Regions from separate parts of the Comamonas humi genome, predicted to be linked through region 1. Evidence: riboswitches for the same ligand, from Rfam matches in the RefSeq annotation. Region 1 holds a riboswitch; the other holds the start of a gene.
The links. A riboswitch is a leader RNA that binds a small molecule or an ion and turns the genes downstream of it on or off. The one in region 1 is predicted to bind cobalamin.
Positions count from the first base shown of each region.

Region 2: linked by a shared signal. The riboswitch ahead of ACYVKR_RS06785 (TonB-dependent receptor) and the one ahead of ACYVKR_RS03760 (TonB-dependent receptor family protein) in region 1 are both predicted to bind cobalamin.

Region 1 covers NZ_BAAGSH010000004.1:175,963-179,364, forward strand. Annotated here, with positions in the region: gene ACYVKR_RS03745 (sulfite exporter TauE/SafE family protein) at 1-469, opposite strand, end outside; gene ACYVKR_RS03750 (cell division protein ZapA) at 785-1,144, opposite strand; gene ACYVKR_RS03755 (DUF904 domain-containing protein) at 1,141-1,359, opposite strand; cobalamin riboswitch at 1,399-1,650, shown strand; gene ACYVKR_RS03760 (TonB-dependent receptor family protein) at 1,744-3,402, shown strand, end outside.
Region 2 covers NZ_BAAGSH010000005.1:531,330-534,731, reverse strand. Annotated here, with positions in the region: gene ACYVKR_RS06785 (TonB-dependent receptor) at 1-1,138, opposite strand, end outside; cobalamin riboswitch at 1,272-1,528, opposite strand; tRNA gene ACYVKR_RS06780 (tRNA-Ser) at 1,677-1,764, shown strand; gene hchA (protein deglycase HchA) at 2,089-2,952, shown strand; gene ACYVKR_RS06770 (PA1136 family autoinducer-binding transcriptional regulator) at 2,969-3,402, shown strand, end outside.

The DNA of each region.
Region 1 (3,402 bases):
ACAGGCAGCCGATCACGCCGCCCGCGCCCAGTTGCCCCAGCGTGCCCGGCATGTCGCGCGCGCGCTGGGTCTCGCTCTTGAAGAACATGCGCAGCGCCGAATAGCCCACGAACAGCCCGAAGAACATGCCCAGGTAGCTGCCCTTGAGCACCGCGAAGATGCCCAGGCTGGCCACCAGCCCGCCGAGCACGATGCCGGGCGCCAGGCGCCAGACGATGTCCCAGCGCACCGCGCCGCGCCGGTGGTGCGCGCGCACGCTGGAGGCCGAGGTGAACATGATGGTCGCCATCGACGTTGCGATCGCCATCTTGATCGCCAGCTCTGGCTCGACCGACTGGCGCCCGAGCAGGTAGCTCATGAACGGCACCAGGATCATGCCGCCGCCGATGCCCAGCAGCCCCGCGAGAAAACCGGCCACTAGGCCCAGGCCGGCCAGCATGGCGATCGTGGAGGGATCAATCAGGGACATGGGGATTGCGCAAAAGAACAAAGGCCACCGGAGCCGGTGGCCTTTGCAGGGCATGAGAGGTGTTCGCAACATCCACCGGGCGGTTGTCCTGAACCGGGGGTTCAGGTGGGCGAGGGCAGCTCGACGTTGGGTTCATCTGACGCGAGACGATCACGCTCGAGGAGCAATGTACCAAGCCCATGCTACGTATAGCATTGGTTCAAGGAACTTAAAACCCAGCAGCGCTGCGAACGACTCCATTGTATGCGCTGCGAAGGGGCCTTCCGGGCAAACGGATTTATCAGCGCCGTAAGCCTGGTTAAATTTCTAAACTTGCTATTTCAGCGCCGAATCCAGGCGCTCGAGCAGGGCCTGCATGCGCGGCTCGTCGAGGTCCAGCGTGGCCTGCGCGACGGGCTCGGGCGCAGGCACCGGTGCAGGCTGGGGAGCCGCCGCGGCTTCGGCCGCCGCCGCTTCGGCTGCCGCAGCCGCCGCCTGGGATTCGAGCAGGTCGAAGGCGATGTTCAGCGCCGCCAGCACCGCGATCTTCTCGCGGCCGCGGATCTTGCCGGTGTCGCGGATGCCGCACATCGCCGCATCCACATGCTTGACGGCCGTCTGCAGGCGCTCCTCCTGGCCTTCAGGGCAGCCCAGCATGTAGCTCTGCTGCATGATGTGTACTTCCATCTGCTTCATACGTCATCCTGTTCGAAGGTCTTGGGCAGGCGCTCGATCATCGCGTCCACGCGCGCTCGCGCCGCGTTCAGCCGCGATTGTAAGGAGTCGCGCTCCTGGGTGAGCGTGGCGACCTGCTCCTGCAGCTGTGCATGGGCGCGTTGCAGGGCTTCGTGGCGGGCCAGCAGGGCTTCTGCCCGTTCCAGTATCAAGTCCAAAGACGACGTGGTGACCATAGGGAGACAGTGAATTAAGTAGGAGCGACCGCGAACGGCGATAAAATTGTATCCGTTGGTGCTCGCCGCAATGGTTCACAGCGCGGCAGTTCAACGGGAAGCAGGGAAGTGTGCCGGTCTTTCGGCCGGTTGCCACTCAACCTGCGCTGCCCCCGCAACGGTAAGCGACTGATAGCGTTGTGACGCTATCTGCAGCCACATTCTAGCCACTGAACACCTTGAACAAGTGCTTGGGAAGGCGTGTGCTGTAACGTCGCCAGCCCGGATACCGGCCAACGATGTGGATGACGCGCCTTTTCGCCCGGCGAGGGCAGGGCGAGCATCCTTGTTTCCCATTTGCCGGCGGGGAGGCCGGCGCGGGTCATTCTGATTTCCCTGTTCCCCATGAGTCCGATTTCTCTGCCGCCCCGCGCGTGTGCCGCGCTGCGCCTGTCCGCCATTTCCGTCGCCGCGCTGGCGCTTTGCTCGCCCGCGCTGGCGCAGGACGGCGGCGCCCCGCTGTCCGAAATGGTGGTCACCGCCAACCGCACCGCACAGCCGCTGTCCGACCTGGTGGCCGATATGTCCATCGTCGACCGCGAGACCATCGAGCGCGCCGGCCCCAGCGGCGTGGCCGATGTGCTCTCGCGCCTGCCGGGCATCGAGATGGTGCGCAACGGCGGCCCCGGCGCCACCACCAGCCTGTATTTGCGCGGTGCCGATACACGTTTTACGGCCGTATACATCGACGGCGTGCGCATCGATTCGCAGTCCACCGGCGGCGCCTCGTGGCAGGCCATTCCGCTGTCGGTGATCGACCGCATCGAGGTGCTGCGCGGCCCGGCGGCCGCGGTCTACGGCTCGGACGCGATGGGCGGCGTGGTGCAGATCTTCACCAGGAAAGGCGAAGGCGCGCCGCAGCCCTATGTGGGCATGGGCCTGGGCAACCGCGGCACCTTCACCGCCGAGGCTGGCGTGAGCGGCGGTGCGGATGGCTGGGACTACGCCATCGGCCTGGCGCGCGCGCAGTCGCACGGCTTCAACGCCCGCACCGTGGCCACCGCCAACCCCGACGACGACGGCTACCGCAACAATGCCGTGTTCGGACGCCTGGGCTACCAGATCAACCGCCAGCACCGCGTCGAGGCGACCCTGCTGTCCTCGACCATGAACTCGGGCTACGACGCATCGAAGCCCCCGGTCGACGACCGCAGCATCAGCAAGCTGCAGACCCTGGGCCTGAACTGGCAGGCGCAGTGGACCTCGGAGTACAGCACCAAGCTGCAGTACACGCAGTCGCGCGACGAGTACGAGACCCGGCCCTCGCCCTACCTCACCGACACGCGCCTGCAGAACTACCTGTTCCAGAACGAATACCGGCGCGGCATCCACACGCTGACGGCGGCGCTGGAGCGCCGCGAGGACAAGCTGGAGAACGGCGACATCGACCGCAAGCGCTTCCAGAACGCGCTGGCGCTGGGCTGGGGCCTGCGCAGCGGTGCGCACACGGCGCAGTTCAACCTGCGCCATGACCGCGACAGCGAGTTCGGCGGCAAGACCACCGGCAGCGCCTCGTACGGCTACGAGTTCATGCCGCACTGGCGCGCCACGGTCTCGGCGGGCACGGCCTTTCGCGCGCCGACGCTGTACCAGCGCTTCAGTATGTACGGCGACCCGTCGCTCACGCCCGAGCAGGGCCGCAATGCCGAACTGGGGCTGCGCTGGGCCGACGGCCACGACAGCTTCTCGGCCACCGTCTACCGCAACCGCGTGCGCAACCTCATCAACTGGGTGGGCGGCACCGGCACCTGCGCGGGCAATGAGGGCCCGTTCGGCGGCTGCTACGCCAGCGTGGGCCGCGCGGTCTATGAAGGCGTGACGCTGGCCGGCGGCACGCGCGTCGGCATGGTGAACCTGCGCGCCTCGGTGGACTTCCAGAACCCGCACGACCTGGACACCGGCAAGATGCTGGCCCGCCGCGCCAAGCGCCGCGCCACGCTGTCGGCCGACACCACGCTGGCGGGCTGGACGCTGGGCGGTGAGCTGCAGGCCAACGGCCAGCGC
Region 2 (3,402 bases), on a different contig from region 1:
CGTAGCGGAACCGGGCCTTGGAAGCCTCCCAGCCCACAACCAGTTGGTGCGCGCCCGCCTGGATCGCGGCTTCCAGCCGGTTGCCGGTCTGCTCCAGGTCATGCCCGATCTCCAGGTAGTCGAAGCGGGAAACGGTGTCGCTGGCCGGGTTGTAGCGGTAGCCCTCGATGTTCCTCCAGTGCCGGTCGGCCTGGAAGTGGTAGAGCTCGTCGCGCACGGTCAGCACCTCGTTGACCTGCCATTGCATGCGGCCGCGCACCCGGTTGTCCTTGATGCGGATAGTGGCGTCCTCGGCGTTGTAGTTGCTGCGCCGCAGGCTGCTCACGATCTGGCCGCCGACCGCCGGGGTGCCGAAGTAGCGCTCGGGCTTCTGGTCGCTCACGTCGGCCAGCAGCTCGAAGCGCAGCGCACCGCTAGGCTGCCAGCGCAGGGTGCTCATCAGCTTGCCGCCGCTGGCGCGGCCGAAGTCGCGCTCGCCGTTGGTGTAGTGGCCGTAGGCGTCCAGGCGGTAGCTCAGCGCCTCGCCCAACGGGCCGGCCAGGCCCACGCCCAGCTTCGCCGTGCCGTGCGAACCTGCGCCCACCAGCACCTCGCGCACCGGTTCGCGGCTGGGCTGCTTGCGCACGATGTTGGCCGTTGCGCCCACCGTGCCCGTGCCGTACAGGATCGAGGCCGGGCCCCGCAGCACCTCCACGCGCTCGTAGCCCCAGCCGTCGCCGGGGTACGGGGTGGTGCTCGAAGCCACGCTCAGCCGCGCGCCGTCTTCGGCAATGCCCACCGAGTTGGTGCCGGTGAAGCCGCGCGTGCTGAACGACAGGCTGTTGTAGCCCGAGGCGCTCATCGGCATCATGCCCACCGTGCGGCCGATGATGTCGGCCATGCGGGTATCGCCACGCTCCTGCCAGGTCTCGCTGTCCACCGGGTCCAGGCTTGCGGGCAGGTCGCGCGTGGCGATGCCGGTGCGGCTGCCCGAGGTCGAAGGCAGGGACAGGCCCAGGCCGCCCTCGGGCCGGGCCGTCACCTGCATTTCGGGCAGCGTCTGCTGCGCCAGCACGGCGGCCGGGCACAGCAACAGGTTCAACGCCGCGCAGCGCGCGGCAACGGGAAAGAAGGAAGCAGGCTCACGAACGCAGCGCATATCCAGACCAGATGCAACTGCCTGAAGCGATGGCTGCGACGCGGGCCGGGCCATGAACGCCGAGCCACCTCCGCCGAGATCGCCATCTACACCCCGCAGACAGTTGAAGGCGAGCGCCCCCAAGGCAGGAGCGCTCCGAGATCATCGGCGGGCCGGTCTCCGGGCTCGCAGGCGGCTCGTTGAACGAGCCCGCACCCCACCTTCCCGGGCGGCGCATGGTGTGCGATCGAGGATCGACATGCGCCTGCCCAGTGGCCGCAAGCGCGCATGGCGCCTGCCTGGGGTGTTTTCCTGCATACCGTTGCGGGGGCAGCCAAGGCTTGAACCTTGTTCCCGTTTCACCCGCCCGAAATCCAATCCGTGGCGAGCACCTTCCGATACGAAACACGCCCCGCCAATCGATTGGCAGGGCATGCGCGGCGGATTTTACCAGCCGCCCCTATGGCCCAACCTGCAGGAACCAGCGAGCCCACCGGCGCGCCAGGCCCTGCCCGCCTGCGAAACGCCTAGGCAAATCCGCATACAATGGCCGGCTCCAGGAAGCGTGGCAGAGTGGTCGATTGCACCGGTCTTGAAAACCGGCAACGGGCAACCGTTCGTGAGTTCGAATCTCACCGCTTCCGCCAAGACATTATGAAAATCAATGACTTATCGACAAGTCTGATTTTTACACCCAACCCACAAAAGACCCAAAAAACAAAGGCTGCAGGCTCCGGTTTGCGGCCTTTTCTGCTTTGTCGCCAACCGCTCCCTCAAGCTTCTGCCGCCAATATTGGCAAGCCGACGACAGCCGGTATGGCAATGCCGGACATGCACCGGGCATCGGGTCCCGCAAGCGTCCTGCTCGCGCGATATCGCCTCTCACCGATTGAGGGATTTCCCCTCAATGGCAAACAGGGCCGTGGCATCACCATAGACATCAGTCTCATCCAACCCGAGGAGTACACAGCATGTCAGACGGCGACCGCAGCAAACAACCCAGCCCCGATCCGGCGGAGTTCAATGCCTATTTCCCCTCCCCCTATTCGCTGGGCGAGTTCACCAGCCCCACGACGCCTATAGATGGCGATGCGTACCCGGATGCCTACCAGGGCAGCCGGAAGGTGCTCATGATCGCGGCGGACGAGCGTTACCTGCCCACCGATACCGGCAAACTGTTCTCCACGGGCAACCATCCCGTCGAGACACTGGTGCCCATGTACCACCTGCACCAGGCCGGCTTCGGCATCGACGTGGCCACGCTGTCCGGCAATCCGGTCAAGTTCGAGATGTGGGCCATGCCGACGGCACAGCCGGAGATCACGGACTTGCACCAAAGCTATCTGCCCCAGTTCCTGAAGCCCCGCAAGCTCTCCGACATCGCCGAAACCTTGGACCGTAATTCGGAATACCTGGCCGTGTTCATCCCGGGCGGGCACGGCGCCCTGATCGGACTGCCGCAAAGCGAGGCTGTCTCCCAGGTGCTGCGCTGGGCCATGGACAACGACCGGCATGTCATCTCCCTATGCCATGGGCCGGCTGCGCTGGCCGCTGCCGGAGCCTTCGGCCAGGCATCGCCCTTCAGCGGATATTCCATCTGCGCCTTCCCTGACGGAGTGGATCGCCAGACACCGGCGATCGGCTACATGCCGGGCGGCCTCACCTGGTTCTTTGGCGAGCAGCTGCGCGCACAAGGCGTCACGATCCTCAACAGCGATGTGACGGGAGCGACGCACCAGGACCGCAAGCTGATCACGGGCGACAGCCCCTTTGCCTCCAACGCCCTGGGCAAGCTCGCCGCGCGGGCACTGCTGGACGAAGTGGCCAAGGGTTGATCCGATGGAGGATGTGGTGCGCACCATCGCCGCCATCGAGCGCAGCGAAACCCTGTCTGCCCTGGCCAGGGCGGTGCGCGCCTTCGCCTGCCCGCGGGGATTCGATCGCTTTGTCCTGTATTCGTCCATGCCATCCAGGAAGGAAGTGGTCGAGCATGTGCACTGGGCCGAAGGTGACTGGTTTGGCGACGGTGCGCCAGTGGATGCCAAGGCCTACCTGAAATCGTGCCCGGTCAACCACCACATCCTGGAGACCGACCGCCCCTTCTTCTGGACGAAGCGCGGCGAACCTGGCTCGGAAACCTACCGTGTCGTGCACAGCCCCCGCGGGCTCGGCATCCATGGCTGGCAGGTGCCGGTCTTCGGCCCTCACGGACTGGTGGGGGCCATGAGCTTTGGCGGCAGCCGTATCGACGATTCCCTGGCCACCCGGCTGGCCCTGACCTTGAT